Regions from separate parts of the Bradyrhizobium oligotrophicum S58 genome, predicted to be linked through region 1. Evidence: predicted binding sites of a transcription regulator. Region 1 holds the regulator's gene; each other region holds the start of a gene.
The links. The regulator PhoB, encoded in region 1, activates phosphate uptake and scavenging genes when phosphate is short. The targets are predictions, from matches to a motif close to TGTCATNNANCTGTCAT.
Positions count from the first base shown of each region.

Region 2: the regulator PhoB is predicted to act here: its motif matches at 5,749-5,765, upstream of S58_RS13595 (Orn/Lys/Arg family decarboxylase).
Region 3: the regulator PhoB is predicted to act here: its motif matches at 5,359-5,375, upstream of phnF (phosphonate metabolism transcriptional regulator PhnF).

Region 1 covers NC_020453.1:6,636,378-6,644,004, reverse strand. Annotated here, with positions in the region: gene pstS (phosphate ABC transporter substrate-binding protein PstS) at 1-570, shown strand, start outside; gene pstC (phosphate ABC transporter permease subunit PstC) at 662-1,660, shown strand; gene pstA (phosphate ABC transporter permease PstA) at 1,664-2,545, shown strand; gene pstB (phosphate ABC transporter ATP-binding protein PstB) at 2,542-3,363, shown strand; gene phoU (phosphate signaling complex protein PhoU) at 3,394-4,110, shown strand; gene phoB (phosphate regulon transcriptional regulator PhoB) at 4,127-4,834, shown strand; gene S58_RS28700 (trypsin-like serine protease) at 4,949-6,265, shown strand; gene S58_RS28695 (HoxN/HupN/NixA family nickel/cobalt transporter) at 6,450-7,556, shown strand; gene S58_RS28690 (NADH-quinone oxidoreductase subunit B family protein) at 7,581-7,627, shown strand, end outside.
Region 2 covers NC_020453.1:3,119,190-3,126,816, forward strand. Annotated here, with positions in the region: gene S58_RS13570 (thiamine pyrophosphate-dependent enzyme) at 1-387, opposite strand, end outside; gene S58_RS13575 (thiamine pyrophosphate-binding protein) at 384-932, opposite strand; gene S58_RS13580 (hydroxyacid dehydrogenase) at 1,057-2,106, shown strand; gene S58_RS13585 (hypothetical protein) at 2,537-2,749, shown strand; gene S58_RS13590 (GNAT family N-acetyltransferase) at 2,758-3,330, opposite strand; gene S58_RS13595 (Orn/Lys/Arg family decarboxylase) at 3,346-5,703, opposite strand; gene cobT (nicotinate-nucleotide--dimethylbenzimidazole phosphoribosyltransferase) at 5,909-6,964, shown strand; gene S58_RS13605 (histidine phosphatase family protein) at 6,964-7,557, shown strand; gene cobS (adenosylcobinamide-GDP ribazoletransferase) at 7,554-7,627, shown strand, end outside.
Region 3 covers NC_020453.1:2,646,777-2,654,403, forward strand. Annotated here, with positions in the region: gene S58_RS11460 (ABC transporter substrate-binding protein) at 1-991, shown strand, start outside; gene S58_RS11465 (ABC transporter permease) at 1,041-1,856, shown strand; gene S58_RS11470 (ABC transporter permease) at 1,861-2,646, shown strand; gene S58_RS11475 (ABC transporter ATP-binding protein) at 2,649-3,704, shown strand; gene S58_RS11480 (phosphodiesterase) at 3,712-4,554, shown strand; gene phnF (phosphonate metabolism transcriptional regulator PhnF) at 4,596-5,321, opposite strand; gene phnG (phosphonate C-P lyase system protein PhnG) at 5,442-5,897, shown strand; gene phnH (phosphonate C-P lyase system protein PhnH) at 5,897-6,508, shown strand; gene S58_RS11500 (carbon-phosphorus lyase complex subunit PhnI) at 6,512-7,615, shown strand; gene S58_RS11505 (alpha-D-ribose 1-methylphosphonate 5-phosphate C-P-lyase PhnJ) at 7,612-7,627, shown strand, end outside.

The sequences.
Region 1 (7,627 bases):
GACGCGATCGCCGTCGTTCGCCGCTCGGACGGCTCGGGCACCACCTTCAACTTCACCTACTACCTCTCCGAGGCGAGCGCCGACTGGAAGAGCAAGGTCGGCTCCAACACCGCCGTCGAGTGGCCGGTCGGCGTCGGCGCCAAGGGCAATGAGGGCGTGTCCGGCAACATCGGCCAGACCAAGAACTCGATCGGCTATGTCGAGTACGCCTATGCCAAGCAGAACAAGCTGACCTACACCGGCATGATCAACAAGGCCGGCAAGACCGTGCAGCCGACCGTCGAGGCCTTCCAGGCCGCGGCCGGCAACGCCGACTGGGCCAAGGCTCCCGGCTACTACGTGATCCTCGCCAACCAGCCGGGCGACAAGTCCTGGCCGATGACGGCCGCGACCTTCATCCTGATGCACAAGGAGCCGGCCGACAAGGCGGCCTCCGCCGAAGCCATCAAGTTCTTCAAGTGGTCGTTCGAGAAGGGCGGCAAGATGGCCGAGGAGCTCGACTACATCCCGATGCCCGACAGCGTCGTGAAGCTGATCGAGAAGACCTGGTCGGCCGACATCAAGAGCTGAGCTGAAAGCGCATTGCCCTCTCCCGGAAACGGGAGAGGGTTCGTTCAAGGTACCGATGGTGTCGAAAAAGCAGGGGGCTGAATTGGCTGAGATGGCCGTTGAGAGCGAAGCGGGCGACATCGCCGCTGCCGCCGGGCCCTATGATCGCGCCCGCGCGCTGAGCGCGTTCAAGCTCGGCGATGTCACCTTCTACTGGATCACCCGCCTGTCGGCGATCTCGGTGCTGCTGATCCTCGGTGGCATCATCATCTCGCTGGTCATCGGCGCCTGGCCGGCGATGAAGGAATATGGCTTCCAGTTCCTCGTGACCAAGCGCTGGGCGCCGTCAGCCGATCCGCCGGTGCTCGGCGCGCTCGGGCCGATCTACGGCACGCTCGTCACGTCCTTCATTGCGATGCTGATCGCAATCCCGGTCGGTCTCGGCATTGCGATCTTCCTCACCGAGCTCTGCCCGCAATGGCTGCGCCGCCCGATCGGAATCGCGATCGAGCTGCTCGCCGGCATTCCCTCGATCATCTACGGCATGTGGGGCTTCTTCGTGCTGGGCCCGTTCCTGGCCTACACGTTCCAGCCCTTCATGATCGGCCTGTGCGCCAACATTCCGGTGCTGCAGGACATCTTCGCCGGTCCGCCGTCCTATCTCAGCCTGTTCAACGCCTCGCTGATCCTGGCGATCATGGTGCTGCCCTTCATCACCTCGATCTCGGTCGACGTGTTCAAGACCGTCCCGCCGGTGCTGAAGGAAGCCGCCTACGGGGTCGGCTGCACCACCTGGGAGGTCGTGCGCAGCGTCGTCATTCCCTACACCCGGGTCGGCGTCATCGGCGGCATCATGCTGGCGCTGGGCCGCGCGCTCGGCGAGACCATGGCGGTGACCTTCATCATCGGCAACTCGTTCCGGATCTCGTCCTCGATCTTCGCGCCGGGCACGACGATCTCGGCCGCCATCGCCTCCGAATTCCAGGAGAGCGACGGCCTGCACCAGTCGAGCCTGATCCTGCTCGGCCTGCTGCTGTTCGTGCTCACCTTCTTCGTGCTGGCGGGCGCGCGCCTGATGCTGATGCGGCTCCAAGCCAAGGCGGGAAAATAAGCCATGTCCAGCGCTGATACGCTTGCCATCGATACGCCGGTCAATCCGATCTATGCGCGCCGCCGCCGCCGGGACATCGTGATCCGCGGCCTGTGCGTCGCGGCCGCGCTGTTCGGCGTCACCTGGCTGGCGCTGATCCTGTTCACGCTGTTCTATAACGGCCTCGCCGGCCTCAGCCTGCAGGTGTTTTCCGCCGACACCCCGCCGCCGGGCTCGAGCGAAGGCGGCCTGCGCAACGCCATCGTCGGCTCCTTGATCATGACGGTCATCGGTGTCGGCATCGGCGCGCCGCTCGGCCTGTTCGCCGGCACCTATCTCGCCGAATACGGCCGCAACGACCGCCTGACCTCGGTGATCCGCTTCATCAACGATATCCTGCTGTCGGCGCCCTCGATCATCATCGGCCTGTTCATCTATGGCGCGGTCGTGGTGCCGATGGGCGGCTTCTCGGCGCTCGCGGGCTCGCTCGCGCTGGCGGTCATCGTCATCCCCGTGGTGCTCAGAACCACCGAGGACATGCTGCTGCTGGTGCCCAACCCGCTGCGCGAGGCGGCCTCGGCGCTCGGCCTGCCGCGCTCGCTGGTGATCCGCCGCATCGCCTACCGTGCGGCGCGCTCGGGCCTCATCACAGGCGTGCTGCTCGCCACCGCCCGTGTCGCCGGCGAGACCGCGCCCTTGCTGTTCACCGCGCTGTCGAACCAGTTCTGGAGCCTCAACCTCTCCAAGACGATGGCCAACCTGCCCGTCACCATCAACAACTTCGTCCAGAGCCCGTACGCTTATTGGAAGCAGCTGGCCTGGAGCGGAGCCCTTCTGATCACTCTGGCCGTGCTCGCCCTGAACGTCGGTGCACGCATTCTCGGTGCCGAGAGGAATAGCAAATGACCGAACTGTCCGTTTCCGTCAGTCAGCCCAATCACGCTCTGCACGGCCAGCCGCTTCCCGAAGCGCCGGCCAAGGTGACCGCGCGCAACCTGAACTTCTATTACGGCGATCACCACGCGCTGAAGAACATCAACCTGTCGCTGGGCACCAACCGCGTCACGGCGTTCATCGGTCCGTCCGGCTGCGGCAAGTCGACCCTGTTGCGCATCTTCAACCGGATGTACGATCTCTATCCGGGGCAGCGCGCCACCGGCCAGTTGATGCTGGACAACACCAACATCCTCGATCCCAAGCTCGATCTGAACCTGCTGCGTGCCCGGGTCGGCATGGTGTTCCAGAAGCCGACGCCGTTTCCGATGACGATCTACGAGAACATCGCCTTCGGCATCCGCCTCTATGAGAAGATCTCGAAGTCCGAGATGGACGACCGGGTCGAGAAGGCGCTGCGCGGCGGTGCGCTGTGGAACGAGGTCAAGGACAAGCTCAACGCCTCGGGCCTGTCGCTGTCCGGCGGCCAGCAGCAGCGCCTGTGCATCGCGCGCACCGTGGCCGTGCGGCCGGAGGTGATCCTGTTCGACGAGCCGTGCTCGGCGCTCGATCCGATCTCAACCGCTAAGGTCGAGGAGCTGATCCAGGAGCTCGCCGAGAACTATACGATCGCCATCGTGACGCATAACATGCAGCAGGCGGCGCGCGTCTCCGACAAGACCGCCTTCATGTATCTCGGCGAGCTGATCGAGTTCGACGACACCAGCAAGATCTTCACCTCGCCGAGCGATCGGCGGACCCAGGATTACATCACCGGCCGGTTCGGCTGAGGCCGACAGCAATGCCTTCAGGAGATCATCATGGCCAGTGAACATACCGCCAAGGCGTTCGACAGCGATCTGCAGGACCTGACCCGGCTGGTGTCGGAGATGGGCGGCCTCGCGGAGCGGCTGATCGTCGATTCCGTCGATGCGCTGGTGCGGCGCGATGTGGCGCTCGGCCAGAAGGTGGTCGCCACCGATGCCGACGTCGACAAGCTGCAGCGCATCATCGAGGAGCGCGCGGTGCTCACGATCGCCCGGCGCCAACCGATGGCGATCGATCTGCGCGAGATCGTCGGCGCCATGCGTGTCGCCACCGATCTGGAGCGCATCGGCGATCTCGCCAAGAACATCGGCAAGCGCGTCGCGGCACTGGAGAGCGATTTCCATCCGCTGAAGCTGATCCGCGGGCTCGAGCACATGACCGACCTGGTGCAGTCGCAGGTCAAGACGGTGCTGGACGCCTATGCCGCGCACGACCTGCCGGCGGCGATGACGGTGTGGAAGGGCGACGAGGAAGTCGACGCCATCTGTACCTCGCTGTTCCGCGAGCTCCTGACTTACATGATGGAAGATCCGCGCAACATCTCGTTCTGCATCCACCTGATGTTCTGCGCCAAGAACATCGAGCGCATCGGCGATCACGCCACGAACATCGCCGAGACGGTGTTCTATATGATCGAAGGCCAGCAGATCATGGACAAGCGCCCGAAGGGCGACATGACGAGCTTCGCGTCGACGATCCCCGGTAACTGAGAGAGACGGTTCAGACATGGGCGCGCGAATTCTGGTGGTGGAGGACGAGGAGGCGCTGACCACGCTGCTGCGCTACAACCTCGAAGCCGAGGGCTATGAGGTCGAGACCGTGGCGCGCGGCGACGAGGCCGACACGCGGCTGAAGGAGCGCGTTCCCGATCTCGTCGTGCTCGACTGGATGCTGCCGGGCCTGTCCGGCATCGAACTGTGCCGCCGCCTGCGCGCGCGGTCCGAGACCAGGCAGCTGCCGATCATCATGCTGACCGCGCGCGGCGAGGAGAGCGAGCGCGTGCGCGGGCTGGCCACCGGCGCCGACGACTACATCGTCAAGCCGTTCTCGGTGCCGGAGCTGTTGGCGCGCGTGAAGGGCCTGCTGCGCCGGGCGAGCCCGGAGCGGCTGGCGACCGTGCTGTCCTATGGTGATATCGAGCTCGACCGCGAGAAGCGCCGCGTCGCGCGCTCGGGCCGGCCGATCGATCTCGGCCCGACCGAATACCGCCTGCTCGAATTCTTCCTGGAGCATCCCGGGCGGGTGTTCAGCCGCGAGCAGCTGCTCGACAGCGTCTGGGGCCGCGACATCTACATCGACGAGCGCACCGTCGACGTTCACATCGGCCGTTTGCGCAAGCTGCTCAATCCGGGCCGCGAGCAGGACCCGATCCGCACCGTGCGCGGCGCCGGCTATGCGCTCGACGACCGGTTCGCCAAATCCGAGCAGGCGTGACGCGCGAGCGGACCTGATTAAGGAGGCCGCGGTCCGCTTTCCGCCACGCCGCCGCCGTGTTGATGATCTTGGGTGGAGGACCCTTCAGGACGATTCAGGTCGCAGCGGACGCCCTTGATCAAGACGATCATCATATGTCTTGCCGTGCTGCTCGCCAGCGTGGCGGGCGCCTCGGCCGCCGAACTCGAAGACGCGGTCGCGGCGGCAGGCAATGGGCAGCACGCGGCGGCGCTGCGACGGCTGCTGCCGCTGGCGGCCAAGGGCGATGCACGGGCGCAGTTCGATGTCGGCTTCATGGCTGCGTTCGGTTGGGGCGTGCCACGCAATCCCGCCGAGGCGCTGACCTGGTACCGCAAGGCGGCCGATCAGGGGCTTGCCGTCGCGCAGCACTATCTCGGCATCGCCTACGTGAATGGCGAGGGTGTTGCCTCCAATTATGGCGAAGCCAGCCGCTGGTTCATTCGCGCCGCCGCGCAGGGTTTTGCCCAGTCGCAATACATGCTGGGCCTGATGCTGCTCGACGGCCGCGGCGTGCAGCAGGACTGCGTGCAGGGTTATGCCTGGCTGGTGATGGCCGGCCGCAACGGCGTGCGATCGGCCGGTCGCGACGTGCAGCGGGTCAAGCTGACCGAGCCGCAGCGGCGCCAGGCGGAGACCATGATCGCGGCCTGGCAGCCGAAGCCGGAATCGGGGGAGGCGGGCGTCGCCACTCCGCGTCCCGAGCAGCTGCTGGGGCTCGACCGGCACATCGGCGAGGTCGTCGATCCCACCTCATGGCCGGCGTCGTCGATCGGCGTCGTCACCGTCGCGCAATACTCGACCGGCGGCTGGTGCACCGGCACGCTGGTGGCACCCAGAGTCGTGCTCACCGCGGCGCATTGCGTGTTCAACGGTGTGGCGCAGGTCAGCCCCGGCAACGTCCGCTTTCTGGCCGGCATGAACAAGGGGACCCCAGCGGCGTCATCGGTCGCCGACCGGGTGATCGTGGCGCCGGACTTCGTCCCGACCCAGCACGACAAATGGTCGCTCGACCGTTCGCCCGCCGATTGGGCGCTGATCGTGCTGAAGGATGCGCTGCCGTCGCGGCCGGTCGCGGTCAAGGCACTTACCCGCGAGGAGCTCGCGGCGGCGACGGCAGCCGGTACCATCTCCGAGATCGGCTACGGCCAGGAGCGGCGTTATTCGCCCACCGGCCAGCGCAATTGCAGCGCCGGCATGACCAAGGACGCGAAGCTGCTGACGGTGCATTGCCTGGCCAATTTCGGCTATTCGGGCTCGCCGATCATGGCCGAGGTCGGCGGCACGCCTGCCGTGGTCGGCATCTTCTCCGCGTTCCACGAGGAGACCCGGCTGATGTTCGCCGCCCCCGCGAGCCAGTTCGAGGCGATCGTGAAGCGCGAGATCGCGGCGCAGAGTGCCTCGGCGCGGTGACCGCGGCGAGACAGGGGAGGGAGTTCCAGGTGACTGGTCATTGTCTGTGCGCAGCTGGATAGTGGTTTGCCAAGCAAACAGGCCGATACGGAAGGCGCCGGCATCGCAAACTCTGGTTTCTCCGCAGCTTTCGCCTGCAGCCGGGCCTTGACCTGACTGGCGCGGCTCTTGCTATTGTCTGAGTATGACGATTGTTCCAATTGATCATCCTCGGGTCCCGCGGCCTTCGCTGCTGTGGTGGCGGTCGCCGCCGGGCCGGAACGTGGCGCTCGTCGCCGGGCTGGTCGCGGCCAATGCGCTCGCCTGGACGTGGGCGTTCTCGCTGTATGCTGACCGTCCGGCCATCGTCGGCACCGCGATGCTGGCCTGGCTGCTCGGACTGCGCCATGCGGTCGATGCGGATCACATCGCGGCGATCGACAACGTCGTGCGGAAGCTGGTGCAGGATGGCGACACACCGCGCGCCGCAGGCCTCTATTTTGCGCTTGGCCATTCCAGTGTCGTCGTCATCGCGACCATCGTGGTGAGCCTCGTCGCTGGCGCTGACCTGTTGAGTGAGGAGAGTGCGATCCGCGCGATCGGCGGTGCGATCGGTACCTCGGTGTCGGCTGGCTTCCTGCTGCTGATCGCGTTCGCGAACCTCATTCTGTTCGTGAACCTCTGGCGTTGGCCGGCCCAACCGCAGTCCGAGACAGCTGGAAACACGGGACGTGGCATCCTCATTCGCCTGCTGCGCCCCGTGCTGCGCCTGGTGGGACGCGCCTGGCATATGTATCCGCTCGGTTTCCTGTTCGGCCTCGGCTTCGATACCGCGAGCGAGATCGGTCTGCTCAGCCTGTCGGCGACCGAGGCCGCGCGCGGCGCGAGCCTCGCCCATGTGCTGGTGTTCCCGGCGCTGTTCGCGGCTGCAATGGCAACCGTCGACACCGCCGACAGCATGCTGATGGTCGGCGCCTATCGCTGGGCGCTGACCGACCCCGCGCGCAAGCGGCGCTACAATCTGGTGATCACTGGTCTGTCGGTCGCCATCGCGCTGGTGATCGGCAGCGTCGAGGCATTCACTTTGCTGGCGCCGAGGTTGGGCCTGACTGGGGGATGGGCCGATGTCGCAGCCGCGCTCGGTGATGACATCGCCAATCTCGGTATCGTTGCGATCGGCCTGTTTGGACTGATCTGGGCCGTCGCGGTGTTCGGCCGCCGGGCGCGAGGTTCGGACCCGGTGCCGAGTGAAGCGCTTGCCAGCGTTCCTGCGGTGGCGCTAAACCGGCCGGTGACACGAAGCGGAACGTAGAAAACGGGCTAGCAGTGAGGCCTCATGACGGTCGGCTCGGAGGGAATGACCAGGATGCTGTGGCTGCAGGG
Region 2 (7,627 bases), 3.5 Mb from region 1:
CACGATGTCGGCGTTCCGGGCCGGCGTCGGCTGGTTTCCGGTGATCTGGTAGATGCCATTGTCCATGACGATGATGGCGAGATTTTTGGGGGCGAGCGTCGCAATCGTGGTCAGGCAGCCCAGCTGCATCAACAGCGAGCCGTCGCCTTCGAGCGCGAAAACCCGGCGCTGCGGCTGCGCCAGCGCGACGCCGAGCGCGATCGGGCAGGCCAGCCCCATGCTGCCGAGCATGTAGAAGTTCTGCGGCCGCTGGCCTGCCGCCCACAGGTCGAAATTGGTGTTGCCGATGCCGCCGATCACCGCCTCCTCGTGGGTCAGTTTCGCGACCAGCCGGCAGGTGAGGTCGGTGCGGTTCATGACCCTGGTGTTGCGGATGGCGGCGCTCATGCGAACACCTTTCCGCCGGTGAGCAAAGGCGACAGGATCAGTGTCACCGGCGCCTGCGTCGCGACCGCCTGCTTGATCGAGCGGTCGACGACGAATTCGAGCTCGTCGAGGCGGGTCATGGTGTGATGCTCCATCGCCAGCGCATCGAGCACCGGCCGCATCGTCCGGCAGACCAGCGACTGGCCGTAATTGAACTCGCCGAGCGTGCCGCGCTCGGACACGATCATGGTCAGCGGGATCTGGCAGGGCACGACCAGCGAGGCCAGCACGTTGGCGAGCGTGGCGAAGCCGGACGTCTGCATCAGCAGTGCGCCGCGCCGCCCGCCCATCCAGGCGCCGGCGAGAATGCCGACGGCTTCCTCCTCGCGCGCCGTGGCGAAGGTCGTAAAGAACGGGTCGTCGTGCAGGCTCTGGATCAACGGTGTCAGGACGCGGTCGGGAACATAGGGGACCAGATCGACCTCGTTGCGCTTGAACGTGGCCAGGATGATCTCGTGCCAGCTGGGCGTCGATGCTGGTCGCGCCGCATCGGCTTCGATGGCCATTCTCGTTCCTCCCGGTCGCGTCTCGGCGGCTCGCGAGCTTGACGTGACCGGGACGATTGTCAACATGCCGGCCCCGCCGAGTTGAGTCCGAAATCAAGAGCAAGAACCAGGAGGTCGCCTCACCATGGCCGCGAATTCGAAGCGCGTCTTCTACGTCAAATATCTCGCTCACCCGATCTTCAGCGAGCTGCTTGCAGGCCGCGCCGACGTCCGGCTGGACCGGCTGGAGAACGAGAGCCCGGAGGACGCATGCGCGCCCATTCTGGCCGCGGCCCACGCTTACCAGATTGGCGCGGCCCGCGACGAGCTCGCGCCCCGCTTCCATGTCGATGCCGACCTGCTGCGCCGCGCGCCGAACCTTCTGATCGTCTCCAGCAACGGAGCCGGCTACGACCCGGTCGATGTCGAGGCCTGCACGACGGCCGGCGTCCTGGTGGTGAACCAGTCCGGCGGCAATGCGCATTCGGTGGCCGAGCACACGCTCGGCATGATGCTGACCTTGTCGAAGCGGATCATCCAGTCCGACCGCCGGCTGCGTCGGGAGCACCACGTCAACCGCAACGACCTCATCGGCAACGAGGTGCAGGGCCGCACCATCGGCATCGTCGGCCTCGGCAATGTCGGCCGTCGGGTCGCCGAGCTGTGCCGCGGCCTGCTTGGGATGACCGTGCTGGCCTACGACCCCTATCTCTCTTCCGAGGAGATCGCCGCGCGCGGCGCCGAGAAGATGGAGCTCCATGACCTGCTGCGGCGCTCCGATTTCGTCTCGATCAACTGCCCGCTGACGAAGGACAGCCGCGGCATGATCGGTGCGCGGGAGTTCGCGCTGATGCCGCCGCATGCCTATTTCGTCACCACGGCCCGCGGCTTCATCCACGACGAGGAGGCACTGCTTGCGGCGCTCCGCGACAAGCGCATCGCCGGTGCCGGGCTCGACGTCTGGTCCAAGGAGCCGCCGCCGCCCGAGCATCCGCTGTTGCAGTTCGACAACGTGCTGGCGAGCCCGCATACGGCCGGCGTGACCCGGGAGGCCCGGCAGAACATGGGCCAGATCGCCGCCGAGCAGCTGCTGGGCGCGCTCGACGGCGGCCGGCCGCCCCGCCTGATCAACCCCGAGGCCTGGCCCCGCTACAGCGCCCGGTTCCGCGAGGCGTTCGGAGTGACGCCGGCCTAGGCCGGCGGGGAGCAAAGGGCCTGAGAAGATTTCATGCGTCGGAGGCCGCAACGCAGCAGCGTTTGTTCTCTCCAGGGCGGCTTCGACGAAGCGGACATTGCTATTTTTCGGCGCGTCTCGACAGCCACGCGGGCACTGATCATTTTTCCAACAGCGCCATGAGCTTAAGCCTGCCTTTTCGCTCGGCGCCGAAAGGAAAGCGGTCCGATGCGCCGGCTCAATTCGATCTTGAAGTCCACCCATGGTCGCGTCAGCCGCGCGGTGTCGAAGTTCGTCGCCATCGCTGCGGCGAGCCTGCCATCCGTCGGCGCCTGAGCGCCGGTTCCGTTGCTCCGTCAAATATTTGCGTCGTCCGTTTGATATCAGTCAACAGCGGACCGCCAAGCGCGCTAACATCGCTTTCAGTACTGCTTGAGAGGCAGGAGGTTGCATGTCGCGCTATGTCATCCATTTCATGAAGGACGTGCTGGGCGAGAACGGCCGCCAGTGCGAGATCTGCCAGGGCACGCTCGAAGTCGAGGCCGACGACGAAGGCCAGGCCGCCGAGATCGCCAAGACGAAGTTCTGCGAACAGCAGGAGTTGCGCGACTGGTCGCTGCATGCCGATCGCATCCAGGTGGAAGCGGCCGACTTTCCGTCCTGACCTGCCGTTCAGCGGCCCATGCCGGCCGGTGCGTCGCTTGCGCCTGGGCCGAGCGAGCGCTGCACCATGACGGTGTCCGACCAGCGGCCGAAACGATACGCGACCCCGGGGAGAAGCCCGACCCGGGCGAACCCGAACCGCTCGTGGATGCCGAGGGACGCGATGTTGTCCGCGTCGATATAGCCGATCATTTGCCGATACCCCGCAGCAGCACAGGCATCGATCAGCGCCTGCATCAACAGCCTGCCGACGCCGCGGCCCAGATGCTCGTGATGGACGTAGATCGAGTGCTTGACCGCAAACCGGTAGGCCGGCCGTTTCCTGAACTGCACCACATAGGCATAGCCGACGACCTCGCCGCGGAACGTCGCCACCAGATGCGGCAGGCGCTGGTTGCGCAGGTTCTTGCGCCGCTGCTTGAGATCATCAGGCTCCGGCGCGCCCGAGCCGGCGGCGCTCTCCTCGATTCCCCGGCGGATGTGCCGTCGGTAGATCGCAAGCATCGCGTCGACGTCCTCGTCGCGGGACGGTCGGACCAGCACTGGCGGTTCGGTCTCGAGAACGGTCGTGGTGCTGTCCATGGTTCGAATTACTCTTTACTCTGCGCAAACATAGGTATGGAGCCGGATCCGGCCAGATTCGTCGATCTCCTTGTACAATCCTTGAATCTCGACGTCGAAACCCGGGAAGGCGTTGAAGGCGCGCTCGAACATCTTGAGATAATCGATCATCGGCTTGGCGCGCTCGGATAGCCGCTCGCCCGGCACGATGGTCGCGATGCCCGGCGGATAGACCACGAACGGCGTCGTCGCGATGCGACCTTCGATCCGGTCGATCGGCAGGTAATCGACCTCGTTGCGCATCAGCGCGCGCGCGGCCTCGCGCGGCGACATCGCGATCTCCGGCATGTGCTGCGGCTGGAACTGTTTCGCCTGCAGCGCGCTCACATCGGCCTCGCGATAGAAGCGGTGCATCTCGCCGCAGAGGTCGCGCAGCCGCAGCTTGCCGTAACGCCCAAAGCGCTTGCGCGTGAACTCCGGGATGGCGTCCTCCAGCAGCACGTTGTCGTCATGCAGCCGCTTGAACGCGACGAGACCGCTGATCAGGGTGCCGGCCTTGCTCGCCTCGACGCCGGGCGTCAGCAGGAACAGCAGCGAGTTGAGGTCGTTCTTCTCGGCGACGATACGATTCTCGCGCAGATATTGCGCGACCACGGGCGCGGGGATGCCGTGATCGGCATAGCCGCCGGTGGCGCGATCGAAGCCCGGGGTGAGCAACGTCAGCTTGTTCGGATCGGTCATGGTGAAGCCGGCGGCGAGATCCGGAAAGCCATGCCATGCTGCCTCGGGCGCGAGCTGCCAGAGCGAGGCGTCGGTCGCGAGCTGGTCGGTCGAGATCGCTTCCCAGGCGACATCATGGCTCGCCCCGGGATTGGCCGCATCGGGGATCGACACGCGATCCGGAACGAACGGCTCGAAGAACCAGCGCCGTGCCGGATCCTTCTCCTTCTCGTCGAATTCCCTGCGCATCGCCCTGATCTTCTTGCGCAATTCGATGCCGAGCCGGATCGTGTCGTCCCACAGCACCTCACCGGAGCGGCCCTTCATCATCTGCGCGCCGACGTCGAGCGAGGCGAACAGCGGGTAGAACGGCGATGTCGAGGCGTGCTGCATGAAGCTTTCGTTGAAGCGCCGATGCTCGATCCGCCGCCGCTGACCCTTGATGTGGCGGTCCTTGACGTGGATCTGCGACGCCTGGGAGAAGCTCGCGAGCTGCTTGTGGGTCGATTGCGTGGCGATGATGCCGGGAGCTTCGGGGCCGAGCTCGCCGAGGCCCATGGCGAAGCGACCGGCATAGAGCGGGTGAAATTTCATGAAGCCCGCCCAGGCCTCGTCGAACATGATGTAGTCGCAGAGGTGGCCGATCCGCTTGAGGATCATCTCGGCGCTATGGATCGTGCCGTCATAGGTGCACTGCTCGACCACTGCGACGCGGAATGGGCGCGGCTTGCGCCAGGCGTCGGGGTCCTTGACCAGCGGGTTGTCACGGATCTGCTGCCGCAGATGCTCTTCGTCCAGCAGGTCCCAGCGCATCGGACCGATAAGGCCCCAGGGATTGCGAACCGTTGGAATATAGATCGGGAAGCCGCCCGAGATCAGCAGCGCGCCATGATGGGCGGCCTTGTGGTTGTTGCGATCGAACAGCACGAGGTCGCCGTCGGTGACCAGCGCCCCCAGCACCACCTTGTTGGACGTCGAGGTGCCGTTGAGGACGAAATAGGTCTTCTCGGCACCGAAGATCTGCGCTGCTTCCTTTTGCGCGCGCAGAGCAGGTCCCTCATGGGTGAGGAGATCGCCGAGATCGAGCACGGAATTGTCGAGGTCGTCGCGAAAGACGGCTTCGCCGAGATGCTCGACGAAGATCCGGCCGATCGGGCTGCGGCTGTAGAACACGCCGCCATTGTGCCCGGGGCAGGTCCAGAGCTGGTTGCCTTCCTCGGCATAGTCCACCAGCGTGCCGAAGAACGGCGTCTTCAAGGTCTCGGCATATTGCTTCAGCCGGCTGATCAGGTTCTTGGCGATGAAGGCGGGCGTCTCCTCCGACAGGAAGACATAGCCGTCGATGAAATCGAGCACCTCGACCGGCAGATCCTCGAACCGCTTGCGCCGGATCAGGAGGATGATCGGGAAGTCCAGGCCGCGCCGGCGCATCAGGTTGATCAGCGCCGCGGTCTTGCCTTCCAGGCCCTTCTTGCCCCAGTCGACGATCATGCAGCCGATCGCGGCGTCCGTTTGCACGGCGATCTCGGCATCCTCCAGCTTCCGCGCCCGCACGACCTCGAAGCCGGATCGCTGGATCTCCTCGATGATCTGGTTGAAGCGGACGCCGGCGAGGTCGTCGGTCTCGAACACGGGCGCGGCGAACAGGAAGGTGAAGCGGCGGAAGTAATCCATGAGAGTCTTTCGGGCTGGAAGGGCAGCCAGCTGTCGACGCGTTTCATGACAGTTGGATGACAATCGCGTAGTCGGCGCGCACAGGTTCCGCCAATGGGCCTGCTTTGTTCGCCTCCTGCTCCTTGAGCCGATCGCGCCTTGCGCTTGTCTTGGCCGCGCCGCGGTGGCAATCGTCCAAACCCGACCACAGCGAAAAGGATCCGCGGTGCTCCCTGAATGGATCAGCCTTGATTGCGCGGCCCCATCCGAGACCCATCGGCAGGCGGCCCTGGCGCGGCAGGCGCAGCTGACGAAGCCGCTGGGTGCACTCGGACGGCTGGAGGATGTTGCGGTCGAGCTGGCGGCGCTGCAGGCGACCGAGACGCCTGGTGCCGATCGTGTGCCGGTGGTGCTGTTCGCAGGCGATCACGGCATCGCGCGGCAGGGGATCTCGGCCTATCCGCCGGAAGTGACCGTGCAGATGCTGCACAATTTCGCCGGCGGCGGCGCGGCCATCTCGGTGCTGGCGCGCAGCCTCGGCTGTCCACTCGAGGTCGTTGATGCAGGCACACTGGCTGACGCCCGTGTGCCTGGGGTCGTCGTCGACAAGCCGTGCCGTGGCACGCGCGACTTCAGCGTCGAGCGAGCGCTGACGCCGGCGGAGGTGGCATTCGCGTGCGAGGCGGGCGGCCGCGCTGTCGCCCGGCAGGCCGATCACGCGCCGCAGCTCATGATCTTCGGCGAGATGGGGATCGGCAATACGACGTCGGCCGCGGCGATCGCCGCCGCGCTGCTGACCTGTGCGCCTGCGGACATTGTCGGCAGCGGAACGGGTCTCGATGCAGCCGGGCGGACCCGAAAGGCTGGGATCATCGGCGATGCGCTCGCGCGCCATGGGCTGGTATCGCCGACGCCGGTCGCCGAGATCCTGGCCGCCGTCGGCGGCCTCGAGATCATTGCGATGGCTGGCGCGATCATCGCCGCCGCGCAGCGGCGCTGGCCGGTGCTGGTCGATGGCTTCATCGTCTCGGTCGCGGCGCTGGTCGCCATACGCCTCAATCCCTCGTGCCGTCCGTGGCTGCTGTTCTCGCACCGCTCGGCCGAACGCGGCCACGCCATTGTGCTCGACGCGCTCGGCGCCCGTCCTCTCATCGACCTCGATCTGCGGCTCGGCGAGGCCTCGGGCGCCGCAACTGCGCTGCCGATCGTCCGGCTGGCCTGCGCGCTCCACGGGGGCATGGCGACCTTCGCGGAGGCTGCCGTATCGGGACGCGAGTCCTGATGCGGATCGATCTGCTGCGGCACGGGACGACGGGACGAGACGGCTATCTCGACGGCCGAACCGATCCGCCGCTCAGCGAACTCGGCTGGGATCAGGTCCGGCGGCAGACGCAAGGCCGGATCTGGCGCAGAGTTGTGAGCTCGCCGTTGGCGCGCGCACGAGTGGCAGCGGAGGATTATGCGCGGCAGACCGGCTGTGCGCTGGACATCGATGCGGATTGGAGCGAGCTCGATTTTGGGCGCTGGGACGGACGAAGCCGCAGCGACATCGCCGCCGCGCCCGGAGGCGAAGCCTCGCTCAACGCCTTCCATGCTGATCCCACAATCCGGGCACCGAACGGTGAGAGCTGGGTCGATCTGCGAGCGCGTGTCACGCGCGCGACTGATCGCATGTTAGCGAAGTCCGAGCCTGCGCCGGTTCTGGTGGTGACCCATGGCGGCGCCATGCGCGCCGCGCTATCGCATCTGCTCGGCTGGCCGCTGCGCCAGCTGTGGAGCCTGCGCATCCGTCCCGGTACGCGGATCACGCTCGAATCCGGGCAGGGCGATGATGGTGTAGCTTGGGGCGAAATCGTCGAGATCATCCAGCCATGATGCTTCGTGAATTCTGGATCGCATTGCAGTTCCTGACACGGCTGCCGACACCGCGGGTCACAGAGTCGCG
Region 3 (7,627 bases), 4.0 Mb from region 1:
CGTTCTCGCTTTGCTCGCGCTCTGTGTTGTAGCGCCGTGGCAGCCGGCCAAGGCTGCTGATGTTATCTGCTACAATTGTCCGCCGGAGTGGGCCGACTGGGCCTCGATGCTCAAGGCGATCAAGACCGATCTTGGCTACGACATTCCGCACGACAACAAGAACTCCGGCCAGGCGCTGGCACAGATCCTGGCCGAGAAGAGCAATCCTGTCGGCGACATCGGCTATTTCGGCGTGACTTTCGGCATGAAGGCGAAAGCGCAGGACGCGCTGGACGCCTACAAGCCGGCCAACTGGGATCAGGTCCCGGCCGGTCTGAAGGACGCGGACGGCTATTGGACGACGATCCATTCGGGCACGCTCGGCCTGTTCGTGAACAAGGATGCGCTCGGCGGCAAGCCTGTTCCGGCCTGCTGGAAGGATCTGCTCAAGCCCGACTACAAGGGGATGGTCGGCTATCTCGACCCGAGCTCGGCGGCGGTCGGCTATGTCGGCGCCGTTGCCGTCAATCTGGCGCTAGGCGGGTCGCAGAGCAATTTCGATCCGGCTCTCGCCTTCTTCAAGGACCTGCGCAAGAACGAACCGATCGTGCCGAAGCAGACGTCCTATGCGCGCGTGGTCTCGGGCGAGATTCCGATCCTGTTCGACTACGATTTCAACGCCTACCGCGCGAAGTACGCCGAGAAGGGCAATTTCGAGTTCGTCATTCCGTGTGAGGGCTCGGTGATCTTCCCCTACGTCGTCGGCCTCGTGAAGAACGCCCCCGACAAGGACAAGGCGAAGAAGGTCATCGACTATCTGCTGTCCGACAAGGGGCAGGCGATCTGGACCAATGCCTATCTGCGGCCGGCCCGTCCGATCGAGCTTCCTGACGCCGTGAAGAACAAGTTCCTGCCCGACAGCGACTACGCGCGCGCCAAGAGCGTGAACTGGGGCGACATGGAAACGGCCCAGAAGGCGTTCGTCGATCGCTATCTGTCCGAAGTTCGTTGAGAGCGCGACGCCCCGCCGGATGTGATCCGGCGGGGCGTGCCCTGATCCCATGTCGCACAAATCCTTCCTCTGGCTCTGCCTGCTGCCGCTGGCGGCGGTAACGTCAGCCTTCTTTCTCCTGCCGATGTCGCGGCTGCTCGTCACCGGCGCCGAGGGGCCGCGCGGGCTGGCGGAATATCTGGCGATCCTGCTCGAGTCCCGTTACCGCGCCACGCTCCTCAACACGGTCGTGCTGGCCGCGGCGACGACGATCGCGACGCTCGTCATTGCGACGATCGCCGGGCTATTCCTTCAGCGCCATCGGTTTCCGGGCCGGGCGCTTCTGGTCGCAATCCTGACCTTCCCGCTCGCTTTTCCCGGTGTCGTGATCGGCTTCATGATCATCCTGCTTGCGGGACGACAGGGGCTGATCGGCGAGGTCTCCTCGCGCCTCACCGGCGACAAGCTCGTTTTCGCCTATTCGATCTACGGGCTGTTCCTCGGCTATCTCTATTTCTCGATCCCGCGCGTGATCCTCACCATCATGGCGGCGGCGCAGAAGCTCGATCCTGGGCTGGAGGAGGCGGCGCGCTCGCTCGGCGCAGGGCCCTGGGCCGTGCTGCGCGACGTGATCCTGCCGGCGCTCGCGCCGGCCCTGGTCGCCTCTGGGGCCATCGCGTTCGCAACGGCGATGGGCGCATTCGGCACGGCGTTCACGCTGGCCACCAATATCGACGTGCTGCCGATGCTGATCTACACGGAGTTCACCTTGGCGGGCAATCTTGCGACCTCGGCGGCGCTGTCGGTCGGGCTCGGCGTGATGACGTGGCTGATCCTGGCCTTGTCGCGGTCCTTCACCGGCAACGCCGTCGCTGCGGCAGGGTAGGCACGTGCGAGATCGGGTCACATTCAGCCTGCAGTTCCTGTTCACGCTGCTCGTCGCGGCCTTTCTTGCTGTGCCTGCAGGTCTCTCGATCGCGGCCGGCGTCACGGTCAATTATTTCCGCGGCATTCAGTCCGGCGTCACCCTGCAATGGGTCGTCCAGGTCTGGGAGCTCTATGCCGACACGATCGTGGCTTCGATCCTGATTGCACTGGGCACGCTGGCGGTCACGCTGGTGGTCGGCGTTCCCGCCGCCTACGCGCTGTTCGTGCGCGGCGGGCGCCTGGCCCGTCTGGCCGAGGAGATCATCACGTTGCCGCTTGCAATCCCCGGGCTCGCGATCGCGCTGGCGCTGTTGCTGACCTATGGCGGCTTCGGCAGCTTTCGCCGCTCGTGGCTGTTCATTCTCGCGGGCCATGTGATCTTCACGATGCCGTTCATGGTCCGCTCGGTAATGGCCGTGTTCGCCACCATCGACGTCAGGTCGCTCGATGAGGGCGCCGCATCGGTCGGGGCCTCGCCGTGGCGCCGCTTCGTCGATGTCATCATTCCCAATGCGGCGCCGGGAATCCTGGCCGGCAGCCTGATGGTCGTCACGCTCTCACTCGGCGAATTCAATCTGACTTGGATGTTGCACACGCCATTGACCAAGACGTTGCCGGTCGGCCTTGCCGACAGCTATGCGTCGATGCGGCTCGAAGTGGCCTCGGCCTACACGCTGATCTTCTTCGTCATGATCATTCCGCTGCTGATGGCCATGCAATGGATCGGCGAGAAGGGGAGTTCGAGGTGACCATGATGACCCGGCACGGCGCCGCGCTGACGGTGGAGAATTGCGGCAAGACGTTTGCCGACGGGACCTGCGCGCTCGCCCGCGCCACGCTCGACATTGCCCAGAGCGAGACGCTCGTGCTGCTTGGCCCGTCCGGCTGCGGCAAGACCACGCTGCTGCGGATCGTGGCCGGTCTCGAGACACCGGATGCCGGCGGACGTGTCCTGTTCGATGGCGCCGATCTGACGCGCAAGCCGATCGAGAAGCGCAATGTCGGCATGGTGTTCCAATCCTATGCGCTGTTTCCGAACATGAGCGTGGCCGACAACATCGGCTATGGGCTGAAGATTCGCGGGGTCGCCAAGGCTGACCGCGCGGCCCGGGTGGCTGAGCTCGTCGCGCTGACCAATCTGGGCGGGCTGGAAGACCGGCGCATCGATCAGCTCTCCGGCGGCCAGCGCCAACGCGTCGCGCTCGCGCGCGCCGTCGCGATCCGGCCGAGTGTGCTGCTGCTCGACGAGCCGCTGACCGCGCTCGACGCTGCCTTGCGCGAACGGTTGCGCGGCGAGCTCAATGGGCTGCTGCGCAAGCTCGGCATCACCGCCATCTATGTGACCCATGATCAGGCCGAAGCGATGGAGCTCGGCGACCGCATCGTGGTGATGCGCAAGGGGGCGATCGCCCAGGTCGGAACGCCGCGGGAGATCTATTTCACTCCCGCCAATCGCTTCGTCGCTGAATTCGTCGGTGCCGCAAACATCCTCGAAGCTGCCATCGAAGGCGGCCATCTCATTCTTCCCGGCGGCCGGCAGTTGGTCGCCGCGCCGGATCAGCGCACCAAAGCTGTAGCGATGGTTCGTCCCGAAACGATCGCCATCGTGGATGCAGCGCAGGCTCAACTGACCGGCGTGGTCGACAGCGTTCGCTTTGCCGGTGATCGCCAGCGCATCATCGTCCGCGACGCTGCGGCCAGTCCGCTGACTGTGGATGCACCGAACACGATCAGGGTCAATGCCGACGATCGCGTCGGCCTCTCGATCGCGCCGGATGCCGTCCGGCTGCTCCCGCAAGAAGGCTGACGATCCCATGACGACGAGCCCGATCACCATCGCTCAGATATCGGACCTGCACATCAAGGTGCCCGGGCGTCTCGCCTATCGCCGGGTCGATACGGCGCAAGCCCTTGCCCGCTGCATCGCGGAGCTCAACAGCTTCTCGCCGACGATCGATCTCGTGGTGATCTCGGGCGACCTCGCCGACACGCCCACGGCCGCCGAATATGAGCATCTCAAGGCCGTGCTGGCCGAGCTCAGGCTTCCGTTCGTCGCCGTTCCCGGCAATCACGATTCACGCGAGCTGATGCGGACCGCATTCCCGGACCATCCTTATGCCGCGCCATCCGGTCCGCTGAACCGTCACGTGCAACTCGCCGGTCTCGATCTGCTGCTGCTGGATTCCAGCGTGCCCGGCCATCCCCATGGCGAGCTCGATGCGCAGAGCCTCGACTGGCTCGACGCCACGCTGTCCACTGCTGCGGATCGGCCAGCGCTGCTGTTCCTGCATCATCCGCCATTCGCCGCCGGCATCTGGCACATGGACCGGCAGAACCTGCGCAATGCCGATGATCTCGCGACCATCGTCGCGCGTCATCCGCGGGTCCAACTGATCGGATGCAGCCACGTGCACCGCGCCGCGCTGACCCGATTTGCCGGGGTACCGTGCACGATCTGTCCGGCGCCGAATCACGCCGTCGATCTCGATCTGGCGATGCTTCGGCCGCCATCCTTCAAGATCGAGCCGCCGGCCTTCCATCTCCATGCGTGGTTTCCAGGTTCCGGATTCGGAACGGTCGTCACCCATCAGGTGCCGATCGGCGCGTTCGAGGGACCGCATCCCTTCTTCAATCCCGACGGCACGCTCATCGACTGATCCTTCGTCCCGGTGAGCTGATTCCGGCAGCCGGACGCCGATCAACCCTCCACCTCGAAGGTGACGCGCTCTGCGGCGAAGCGCGAGCGCTTCGTGATCAGCGGCATGCCCTCGGCATCGATGTCGGTGCTGTCGACCACCAGCACCGGGCGGCCGAGCGAAAGCTCGAGCCGGGCGGCGTCGCTTGCATCGGCGATGGCCGCCGTGATCCGCGTCCCGCCGCGGCGATAGTCGCGAATGCCGTAATGCGCGAGCAGCGCCGTCATTGATCGGGCCGCGGCGAAGATGCGCCCTGCATCTGGAAACCGCTCGGCTGACAGCCAGGATGTGCTGACGCAGATCGGGGTCTTGTCGGCGAAGCGCAGCGCCTCGATTCGCGCCAGCGGCGCGCCCGTCTTCAATCCGAGCGCGCGCGCAAGCTCGCGCGTCGCGGGCTCCTCGGATGCGGCGATTAGCTGCCCACGAGGCTCGCGGCCGCCGGCGCCCACGATCTCGGAGAATCTCGTCCGCGATCGCAGCGGATAGGAAAGCCGCGGCGCTTCGACATAGGTGCCGCTGCCGCGCTCGGCACGCACGAGGCCGCGTTCGGCCAGCGTCGCCAGAGCGCGCCGCACGGTGTGGCGGTTGACCCGGTAGGTCTCCGCGATCTCGGTTTCGCCGGGCAGCCGCGTTCCGGCGGCGAAGCGGCCGTCGGCGATGTCGCGCTCGATGCCGTCGGCCACCCGCCGCCACAGCGCCACGCCCGAGCCGGCGTCCTGCATGCTCATCGCGGCACTCCGCGTCCGATTGTGAACATCACGTCCATGTCATCAAACAGTCATGGCGCTCTCTTATCAAGTTGTCTAGTATCATAGACAACTTGAGCCGGGCAAGATCGAGAGATGGCGATGAGCGGCGGAACGGGGTTGCAGGAGAAGCGGCGGGGCGCGATGCGGGTGTTGTCGCATGTTCCGGCCGCCGAGATTGGGGTGCTGATGGCCGAACTGTCGCTGCCGCCTCACCAGGATCTGCGTGCGCCCGAGAGCGGTCTCGTGATGGTGCGTGGCCGGATCGGTGGTGACGGTGCGCCGTTCAATCTCGGTGAGGCGACCGTGTCCCGCGCCGCGGTTCGTCTGCAGGGCGGTCAGGTCGGATTTGGCTATGTTCTCGGGCGGGACGGCGACAAGGCGCGCCTGGTCGCGCTGTGCGACGCCTTGCTGCAGTCGCCCGATCATGCCGCTGTCATCGAGACCAAGGTCGTTGCGCCGCTGCGGGCCCAGATGCAGGCCGACCATGATCGGAGCGCGGCGGAAGCTGCAGCCACGCGGGTCGATTTCTACACGATGGTGCGGGGAGAAGGCTGATGACGGTGGCAACGACCGAGCTGCAGCCTGGATTTGCCGACAAGGTCCTGTCGGCGCAGTCGACCTTCCGCACTGTGATGGAAGCGATGGCGCGGCCGGGGCAGGTGATGCCGGCCAATGATGAAGTTGGCCGGCCGCCGTCGATGATGGCGGGCGTCGCGGCGATCGCGCTGACCTTGTTGGACCAGGATACGCCGGTCTGGCTCGATCCGGCCTTTGTGGGTGTCCCTGAGGTCAGCGCGTGGCTGAAGTTTCACACCGGCGCGCCGGTCGTCATGCGGCCCGAGCTCGCGAGTTTTGCCCTGGTGGCTGCGCCGGCCATGCTGCCGGATCTGGCGTCGTTCGCGCTGGGGACGCCTGAATACCCCGACCGGTCGACGACGCTGATCCTGCAGGTGCCGAGCCTGTCCGAGGGGCAAACGTTTCGTCTGCGTGGTCCCGGGATCGATGGGACGACGTCGCTGACGGCCACGCTCGAGCCCAACGACCTGTTCGCGCGGCTGTCTATCAATGAAGCTCTGTTTCCGCGCGGCATCGATGTGATTCTGGTCGACGATCGTTCGCTGGTGGCGATCCCGCGCACGACGCGACTGGCATCCGCAGGAGTTTGACGCATGTACGTTGCCGTGAAGGGTGGCGAACGCGCCATCGAGAATGCACACCGGCTGCTTGCGCATGAGCGCCGCGGTGATCGGAAGGTTCCGGAGCTGTCGCTTTCACAGATCTCCGAGCAGCTCGGGCTCGCGGTCGATCGCGTCATGAGCGAGGGCTCGTTGTATGACCGCGAGCTTGCCGCGCTGGCGATCAAGCAGGCGCGCGGCGATCTCATCGAAGCGATCTTTCTGGTACGGGCCTTCCGTGCAACGCTGCCGCGCTTTGGAACAACCGAGCCGGTCGACACCGGTGAGATGCGCGTGCAGCGGCGCGTTTCGTCGACCTTCAAGGATATTCCGGGCGGACAGGTGCTGGGGCCGACCTTCGACTACACGCACCGGCTGCTCGATCCAGCGCTGGCGGAAGCAGCGGATCCCGCCGCTCCCGTGCTCGCGTCAGCGTCCGAAGTGCCGATGCCGCGCGTCACCGACATTCTCGGGCAGGATGGGCTGATCGAGCCATCTCCAGACGCCGCGGTCGGGGCGCCGGTCGGCGACCTCACGCGCGATCCGCTGAGCTTTCCTGCCGACCGTGATCTGCGGCTGCAGAATCTCGCGCGTGGTGATGAGGGCTTTCTGCTGGCGTTGGGTTATTCGACCCAGCGCGGCTACGGGCGAAACCACCCGTTCGCCGGCGAGATTCGCTTCGGTGAGGTCGAGGTCGAATTCTTCGCCGAAGAGATCGGGTTCGCTGTGCCGCTCGGATCGGTCGAGCTGACCGAGTGCCAGATGGTCAATCAGTTCAAGGGCTCGGCGACCGAGCCGCCATGCTTCACCCGCGGCTATGGTCTCGCCTTCGGACAGAGCGAGCGCAAGACGATGTCGATGGCGCTGGTCGATCGCGCCTTGCGCGCCCGCGAGCTCGGGGAGGACGTGATTGCGCCGGCGCAGGACGAGGAGTTCGTGATGTCGCACTCCGACAATGTGCAGGCGACCGGCTTCGTCGAGCATCTGAAGCTGCCTCACTATGTCGACTTCCAGTCCGAGCTCGGCCTGCTGCGCAAGCTGCGCCAGGAGTTCGCGGACGCAAATGCTGCTCCGGTGTTGAAGGAGGCCGCGGAATGAACGCGCCGACTT